2 regions of the Phyllobacterium sp. TAF24 genome follow, and region 1 is predicted to be linked to the other one. Evidence: riboswitches for the same ligand, from Rfam matches in the RefSeq annotation. Region 1 holds a riboswitch; the other holds the start of a gene.
What was found. A riboswitch is a leader RNA that binds a small molecule or an ion and turns the genes downstream of it on or off. The one in region 1 is predicted to bind cobalamin.
Positions count from the first base shown of each region.

Region 2: linked by a shared signal. The riboswitch ahead of AB4Y96_RS17845 (aromatic ring-hydroxylating oxygenase subunit alpha) and the one ahead of AB4Y96_RS24050 (TonB-dependent receptor plug domain-containing protein) in region 1 are both predicted to bind cobalamin.

Region 1 is NZ_JBFRDN010000042.1:11,542-16,008, reverse strand. It holds gene AB4Y96_RS24065 (HlyD family secretion protein) at 1-563, opposite strand, end outside; gene AB4Y96_RS24060 (MarR family winged helix-turn-helix transcriptional regulator) at 556-1,020, opposite strand; gene AB4Y96_RS24055 (ferredoxin--NADP reductase) at 1,195-2,049, opposite strand; cobalamin riboswitch at 2,440-2,656, shown strand; gene AB4Y96_RS24050 (TonB-dependent receptor plug domain-containing protein) at 2,831-4,467, shown strand, end outside.
Region 2 is NZ_JBFRDN010000021.1:57,725-62,191, forward strand. It holds gene AB4Y96_RS17835 (LysR family transcriptional regulator) at 1-552, opposite strand, end outside; gene AB4Y96_RS17840 (2Fe-2S iron-sulfur cluster-binding protein) at 610-1,701, opposite strand; gene AB4Y96_RS17845 (aromatic ring-hydroxylating oxygenase subunit alpha) at 1,710-2,954, opposite strand; cobalamin riboswitch at 3,079-3,279, opposite strand; gene AB4Y96_RS17850 (DUF1868 domain-containing protein) at 3,392-4,102, opposite strand; gene AB4Y96_RS17855 (L-fuconate dehydratase) at 4,212-4,467, opposite strand, start outside.

The DNA of each region.
Region 1 (4,467 bases):
GTCGCCTTGGACACGGCGGCTGTATTGGTCAAATCCGCCTGCCGTTGCAGGGTCTTCTGGTAAAAAGGGATATCCGATTCCGCCTGCGCAATCTCGGCCAAGGTCTGTTTGTAGCTCGCCTGCAGGTTAAGGATCTGGTTGCGCACCGTGCCAAGCTGTGCCTGTGCGCCTTCAAGGGCGATGCGGTAAACATCCGGATTGATCCGGAACAGAATCTGGCCCTGTTTGACGATTTCGTTGTCATGCACGTCAACCGAGCTGACAAGGCCGGAGATATCGGTCGAAACGCCAACCATATCCGCCTGCACATAGGCATTATCCGTGGACATGATCTGTCCGCCCGTGACGTAGAAATAGCCGCCGACGATAAGGGCGACGGGAAGAGCAGTGAAGAGAATTTGCCGTGTGCGGTTGCGGCGCGTCTTGGGCGGGGTGATATCGGGCAACGGCACGGGCTCGTTGACGCGCGCAGCAACCGGCGCGTCGCTGTTTGCGTTGGTCTTTTCGAGAACAGCCTCGTCAGAATTGGCGGGAATGCGGGAGGTTGGGGAGCCGTCAGCCATGGTGTTTCTTCCTGTCATCGACCGGTGTCTGACAGGCATCGATCAAATTGGACTTCATAAGGGTTAGAGTTCGAAGCAGATGCTCCCGGTCTTCGGCGGGCACATTGGCCAGCGCCTCGGAGCGGGTGATTTCGCCGATAACGCGCATGTCATCGACATGTGGCCGCGCTTCGTCACGCAGATAAAGCAGCCATATCCGGCGGTCAGTGGGATGCCGGCGCCGTTCGATCAGGTTGCGTTCCTGCAGCTTGTCCAGAATACGCACCAGCGTGATCGGCTCGATCTCGAGAATTTCGGCCAATCCAGCCTGATGGATGCCCTCGTTTTTTGCGAGGTACGCAAGGGTCTGCCACTGCGAGCGTGTCAGGCCTAAGTGCTTTGCACGCTGTTCAAATCGTTTGCGCAACAACCGCGCAACCTCATGCAGCAGAAAGCCAAGAGTGGGCATGTTATCCATGATGTGGGGCTTTAAAACTCGTAAGGATGCTTATAACAACGATACATATAGCATGTAGACTCATCTTTTAGAAGAGGCCCGATGTCACAAATCGGTGACAAAAACGCGCGAAACAAAAATGCCCGGTCTGTGAAGACCGGGCACATTAATCAAATCTGGATGGAGGGGAACGGTTTAGCCGACGAAGGCCCGCTCAACGACATAGGTTGACGGCTTGTTGTTCGCGCCTTCTTCGAGACCAAAGGATTCCAGAATGGCCTTCGTATCGTGGATCATGTGCATCGAGCCGCAGATCATGCCGCGATCGGTTTCCGGATTGAGCGGCGGCAGGCCGAGATCACTGAACATCTTACCGCTTGTCATCAGATCGGTGACGCGGCCCATATGGGTGAAATTTTCGCGCGTGGTCGTGGTGTAGAGCCGCAGGCTGTCGGCGGCAAATTCGCCGATCAGCGGATCATCCTTGATGCCTTCGACCATTTCGGTGATGTATTTGAGTTCGGCAACGTCGCGGCAGGTCTGCACCAGAATGACTTCTTCGAACTTCTCATAGGTCTCAGGATCACGGATCAGGCTGGCGAAGGGCGCAACACCGGTTCCTGTCGACAGCATATAAAGACGCTTTCCCGGCAGCAGCGCATCGAGAACCAGCGTGCCCGTCGACTTCTTGCGCAGAAGGACCGTATCGCCGCGTTTGATCTTCTGCAGATGTTCAGTCAGCGGGCCATTTTCAACCTTGATCGAAAAGAACTCGATTTCCTCATCCCATGACGGGCTGGCAATCGAATAGGCGCGATAGACAGGCTTTTCCGCATTGGGCAGGCCGATCATGACAAATTCGCCCGAACGGAAGCGGAAGCTCGCGGGACGGGTAATGCGAAAGCGGAACAGGCGGTCCGTATAATGGCGAACCTCGGTCACTGTTTCCGCATACACATTATCAGGAATAGGAAACGCAACCGGCGCCGAAACGTCGTCTGGCTCAAGAATGGTTGCCGCTGTTGCAGCTACTGACGAAAATGCAGTCATCCCGGGTTCTCTCGTTCGATACTGATATCAACAAATGAACGAGCCGGGCGTTGCTCCATTCATCATTCAACTGGCATCATTCAACTGGTTCATCGGCGAAAATGCGCGCCTGGTAATGCCAGCAAACCTTATGTAATCGGCAGCGATTAATATGCAATGGCTGATTTTGCAAGGCAGATCAGCAAATTAGCGGCTGCTGCATAGGCTCTGATCACGGCGAAAATACCATTGGCGAGCAATATATTGGAAGAATTTGGCTAAGGCCGAAACGTTCGCAGATCGTGTGTACAGATTCAGTCGCTTTTGTAGATTAAATTTTTCTCTTTCGGGGAAGGGTGCTGTCAACAATTTAAGCCGCTTGTGGTCGTTGACCGTTCATGACGGGGTTGCTATCCAGAATATGGAATTGGTTCCGCGATCAAAAGCGGATGAAAAGGGAACACGGTGAGGATGACCCAAGAAGGGGCCTAATCCGTGGCTGCCCCCGCAACTGTAACCGGTGAGCGGTCCTCCACAGTGCCACTGAAAGCGCTTTTGCGTGATTGGGAAGGCGGGGGACATGCAGTGATCCGGAAGTCAGGAGACCTGCCTGTTCCGGTCACCCAGCTCGAACACGGGGTGTGTTTGGGCGCGGTCGCTCGTCGCGGTGACATTTGAAAAAGTGTTGCCGTGTGCCGGAGCGATTGCAGGTTGATCATTATCATCCCCCTGTTGCCTATCCAGCCCGCGGTTCAGACGTAACCGGGGGAACGCCAGCCGTTCCCTATGCTCTGGGGGCATCATGTTAAGGCAAACGGGATTTGCAGGGGCTATCATTGGTCTGTTGAGCGGGGTCGCCATTGCGCAGGTACAGACAACCGGAGGGGATGGGGCGATTGTCCTTGCTCCGATTTATATCAATCTTGGCGAGTCGCGCATTGATGCGGAGAAATCCGGGCGGGCCTATACGGTTATCACAGGCGAGCAGCTCGTGCAGAACCAGACACGCTACGTTGCCGATGCGTTACGTCAGGTGCCGGGCTTTGCCGTTTCGCGTGGGGGCTCCTATGGCGGCCTGACGCAGGTGAGGGTACGCGGCGCAGAAGCCAACCACCTTCTTGTCATGATTGACGGCGTTGAAGCCAGCGAAACCGGGAATGGCGAATTCGACTTTGGCGGCTTGCCTGTTGCCGATGTCGATCACATCGAGATTCTGCGCGGCCCGCAAAGTGCGTTCTGGGGCTCGAACGCGCTGGCCGGTGTGGTCAACATCATCACCAAAGGCGGCACCCGCGACGGTTTCAAGATCAGCGGACGTTCGGAAGCGGGCACGGATGGCACATGGCTTGGCAATGTGCTGCTGCAGGGCGGCGCGGATAATTATGATTTTGCCCTCTCCGGCACATATCGCCAGAACAAGGGGTTCAACATCTCGAATTTCGGTTCAGAGAAGGACGGCGACAAGAACGGCTCCATCAATGGCAAGTTCAAGGTCGATATAACGCCCGACGTGGTTGTCGATGGTACATTCCGTTACGTCAACCGCCGGAGCGATCTCGATCCCGATGGCGGTTATGGCACACCGTTTCAGGGGCTTGTCGTTGATGGTGACGACCAGACCACGACCAAGGAATTGCTGGGCTCGCTCGGCATTACCTGGACATCGCTGGACGGTGCCCTGACCCAGAAGGCGCGGATCAGCGACACCAACACATTGCGCGACAATCTCAAGCACGACGAATATATCTCCGGTAATGAGGGCAACCGGCTGAATGGTTCCTATCAGGCCACCTACAAGTTCGATACGCCAGCCTTTGCCAACGCCAGGCATCAGATTACGGCGGGATATCAGGGTGAGCGCGAGACTTTCCAGCAGAGGCCTGCCAAGGCGGATTTTGCCAGCCCGTATTTTGACGCGTCGCAGTTCGAGAAACACGACCGGACCATGCATTCATTTGTCGGGGAATATCGAGGCGAGTTTTTCGACCAGCTTTATCTGAACGCGGCCGTCCGCCACGATGATAATGACCGGTTCAAGGATGCATCGACCTATAGTCTCGGTGCGGCATGGAAAATTCCGGACTGGGGAACGAGACTGCACAGCTCCGTTGGTACAGGCGTTACCAATCCGACATTCTACGATCAGTTCGGCTATATTCCCTCAAGCTACAAGGGCAATCCAAACCTGCGGCCGGAAAAGAGCCTTGGCTGGGATGTGGGTGTCGAGCAGAGCTTTTTCGATGAGCAACTGGTGGTTGACGTGACCTATTTCCGCCAGAACCTGACCGATGAGATTACCAGCATTGCAACACCTGATTTCCGCTATACGCCTGTCAATCAGGATGGGCGCAGCAAGCGTCAGGGTGTGGAAGTTGCGGCGACGCTCAACTTGACCAGTGGTTTCACCACAACCGCGACCTACACCTATACGGATGCGAA
Region 2 (4,467 bases), on a different contig from region 1:
ATCCTTTGCCGCCGGGTGGTCTTTGCGCATCATCACCACATAGTGCTCGTGCAGCAAATCCACACGCCGGAACGAAACATCCGTTTTCGGGAAGACCGCGACGGCAAGGTCAACCGCTCCTTTCGCAAGCTTGTCCAGCGAATCCTCAGTGCCATGCCAGGGCTGGATCACCAGATCAATACCGGGCGCTGATTGTGCAAGCCTCTCGCGTAAAGGCCCGATGATCGCCACAGCCGGAAGATCGGCAGTGAGTATGCGCACGGTCTGGTGAATGGTGACAAGATCAATGTCGGGTGGATCAAGAACGAGAGTAATCTGCGCCAAGAGGTTCTTGATGGGCACGCGCAGCGATTCTGCCTTTGGCGTCAGCCGCATCATCCCCTTGCCACGTTCCAGTAATGCATCTTCGAACAGATGGCGGCAACGGTCGAGCGCGCTTGAGGTGGCAGGCTGCGAGAGACCAAGCCGGTCGGCAGCACGCGACACATGCGCTTCATCGAGAAGCGCATCGAGCACCACGAGCAGGTTGAGATCTACAGAACGCAAATTCATATGCTGAATACTAGCACATATATTTTATCGGGATGAAGAATACCCAAGCAGAAATAATCAGGCCTCGATCTCTACATTACCAAGCGGCTTCGTGCAGCAGGCAAGCACAAATCCTTCGTCGATTTCCTCGTCGAGAATACCGCCATTGTGATCCATCTCGGACTTGCCCGAGAGCTTCATCACCTTGCAGGTGCCGCACAGGCCGGATTCGCAAGCGGCAGCAATCCGGATACCCGCACCACGCGCTGCTTTCAGAATAGTATCACCCGGCATACAGGGCACCTCCATACCAGACATGGAGAAGGTGATTGTCGCAGCCGCTTCCAATGCTTCCGTGGAAAGCACATCGAGCATGGGCAATACAGGCTCGGCGGCGGGGCCAAAGCTTTCCTGATGATAATGCGCCATATCGAACCCATTGGCTTCAAGCATGGTGCGCACATCGCGCATGAAACCTTCCGGGCCACAGCAGAAAATTGTACGGTCCTTGAAATCAGGCGAAAGCAGCGGCAGTTTGGGCGCTTCGAGCCTACCGCGAATGCCAGTCCAAAGCTGCCCCATCTCGTGCTCCTTGATCAGGAAGGACAGTTTCAGATTGGGCATGCAACTGGTGAGATATTCCAGTTCCCGGCGGAAAATAATATCGCTGGGGCGGCGGGCGCATGTAACGAAGCTGATATCGCTTTGCGGCGCACAATCATGCATCCAGCGGGTCATCGACATCATCGGCGTAATGCCCGATCCCGCCGAGATAAACAGATATTTTTCTCCCGGATGCTTGCGCATGGAGAAATCGCCCAGCGGCCCGAACGCCTTCAGCCGGACACCTGGCGTCAGATGATCCAGCATCCATCGTGTACCGATGCTGCCTTCCTGAGCCTTGACCGTCACGGCAATGGTAAATGGCCGAGACGGGCTGGATGACAGCGTATAGGTGCGCAATACGGCTTCGGGCTGCGTCGGCAGTTCGAAGGTCATGAACTGGCCCGGCTCGTAGCGGAACCAGTTCTGATTGTCGGAACGGAATGTGAAAGTCTTCACATTCGGCGCTTCCTCAATGATCGACAGGCACTCCAATAAATGCAGCCGATCATTCCACGGCTGCATCTGGTCGAGGTGCGGGTAAGACTGAGGAACGCCCATGTTCATTGTGTACCTTATGCTACCTTGCTGAGCCGCGTGTCACCGCCGGTGAGACGCTCTTCCATGAACCTGCAATACCATTCGAGGAACTGCAGCACGCCGCCTTCATGCTCGGTCGAATAGGGACCGGGTTCATAAGCAGGCGAGCGGATGCCGAAAGCGTTTTCCTCAACGATGCGGCGGTCCTGATCGTTGGTTTCCGTCCACACATGCGTCAGCTCTTCGAGATTGTAGTCCACGCCCTCGACGGCATCCTTATGTACCAGCCACTTGGTCGTGACCTGCGTTTCATCCGGGCCAAGCGGCAGCACGCGGAAAGAAATGGCATGGTCGCCAAGAATATGATTCCAGGTGGTCGGATAGTGGAACAGCAGCAATGAGCCAATCTGCTTCTCGTTGACGATATCGCTGAGCTGCTTGCCGACAGCGCGGCGACCACTCATCGTATAGCTTTCCGCATCACGCAGCAGCGGAACACGGGTGGCGCGATACTGACCGTCATCGGACATGCGGAAAGTGCTTGGGAGGCCTGCCGCTTCACAACGCTGCCAATGGGCAGCAATCTCCGGATCATCTCCGGCACCCTGTACACCGCTCACGGTCGGCGCTTCCGGGAAGGTCTTGCACAACTCAGGATGGTTGGCCACGCAATGATAGCACTCGCGATTGTTTTCCCAGACCAGCTTCCAATTGCCCTTCTCGACAATGGTGCTCTGATAGGCAACCTTGGTTTCAGTCAACTTATGCGGTGCAAGATAAGGCTCGATCAGTGCACGAGTGGTGCTGAAATCAGCCGGGTTCTGCGCCAGACAAATGAAGATGTAACCACCGACACTTTCGCAATGAACCGGTTTCAAGCTGTGCTGGCTGGGGTCGAAATCATCGCCCATCTGGCGCGCGAACAGCAGGCGGCCGTCAAGCTCATAGGTCCACTGGTGATAGGGGCAGACAAGCTTCGCCGATGTGCCGCGCTCGGCCGCACAGACGCGCGAACCGCGATGGCGGCAGGAATTGTGAAAGGCGCGGATCAGGCCCTGGCGGTCACGCACAATAACGACTGGATAGTCGCCGACCTGCACGGTGAAGAAATTGCCGGGCTTGGCGACTTCACAATCATGGCCAATGAACAGCCAATCGCGATAAAAAATGTTCTCCATATCCAGACGATAATAGTCCGGATCGGAATAGAAGGCCTGTTCGAGGCCGTAGCCGGGTTTCCGGTTTTTCAGGTTCCGGAGCAGTTCGTTGCGCATATCCATGTCGTGTCCTCGCCTCAGTGTTGCGAAAGAACTGACTGGTGGTGACGGAGGAAGAACGCCTACACGGTCAGCACAAGCCGATACCCGCATAAAATCATGCTCCTTGATCGCCCACCGCGATCAGTCGGTTTTCAGTCCCGAGGCTGGTTTCCGGGCTCTGGAGTTGCCATCTCGGCTGTCACGACGCCTTCCCGGGTTGTGGCCCAGTGGCTGTTATGCCGTGTTTCACTCCACTACCGTTGCGGGGGCAGCGCCGGGTTTCCGACCGGCTTCCCAATTCTCCGCTTCCCTAGAAAAAAGCGGCACCTCAAGTGCCCCGATAAAAGCATTCGGCATAAAAAAAGAATAGGTGCGGAAACGACATCCCATTTACGTAAGACGACACCCGCAGGCGATGCACACTATGTCGCAGACAGGCGCTCAAATCAGCTGTTCTCTCAGTCGAGAGTAACCAGTTCTTCAAAGTGGTTCATATCAACGAAACTGCAAAAAGCCGGGGGATTGAGCGCAATAACAGGCGCATCGCGTTGAATGGTAGCAAGGCAATCATCGAGAAGCGCCTGCCATGCACCAAGCCGTTCATCGGGAAAACGCTCGATCACATAGGCCAGTGTAATATGGAAAACATAGGTGTCGTGATCAGGATGCCGATATCCGAAGGGAACAGCCAATGCGTCGCGCCAAGCCCGCAGGATTCGCTCATCATATTCGCTCGCACCGGCAACTGTCAGGCCTGCAGGCGTGACATCGATCACTTTGACATTAAACGGTCCACACCCTTCAAAATCCTGCAGACGATCCACATAAAGCCGCGTCATATCGTCAATACTGGTCTCAAGTGCAACATCATCAGGCCAAAAGGATGCCCGGCGGCGATATTCGATAATGCCCTGAAACAATGTCATGTGCAGGCTGGAAATAGGTGTGAACGCCAATTGCCCGGCGTCGGGCATAGCCAGCATACGCTCGCGCACGGCAATAACAGCCGCTTCCGATTCGGAACCTTTCACCAGATGGGATACCACCGTATTGCCCGGCTCAAACTGAAACTCGCCCTTGGTATTATAGCGCCTGCCGAGATGAACGGGCGGCTCCGGGTGAAGGCTGGCAGCAAAGCGGGCAAGTGAAGGCTTGATCAGGTCGAGCATGGGAACCCCGTGACGCGTAAATGAGAGTATCGCATGCCCGTAAGTTTACCGGCATGCGAATGATCCTCTCGCCATAGGACAGCTCTTTGTCAGGCAGATGAAACCCGCCCTATGGCCGGTAAAGATATTCCTCGATTGAGGCCTGTTTCATTTCAATCGAGAAACCCGGCAGCGACGGCGGCATATAGGCCGCGTCCTGAATATTGCACGGATCAATAAAATGCTCGTGCAGATGGTCGACATATTCGATCACCCGGCCCTCTTTCGTGCCTGACACAGCAATATAGTCGATCATCGACAAATGCTGCACATATTCGCACAGACCAACACCGCCCGCATGCGGCCAGACAGGCAGCTCGTACTTC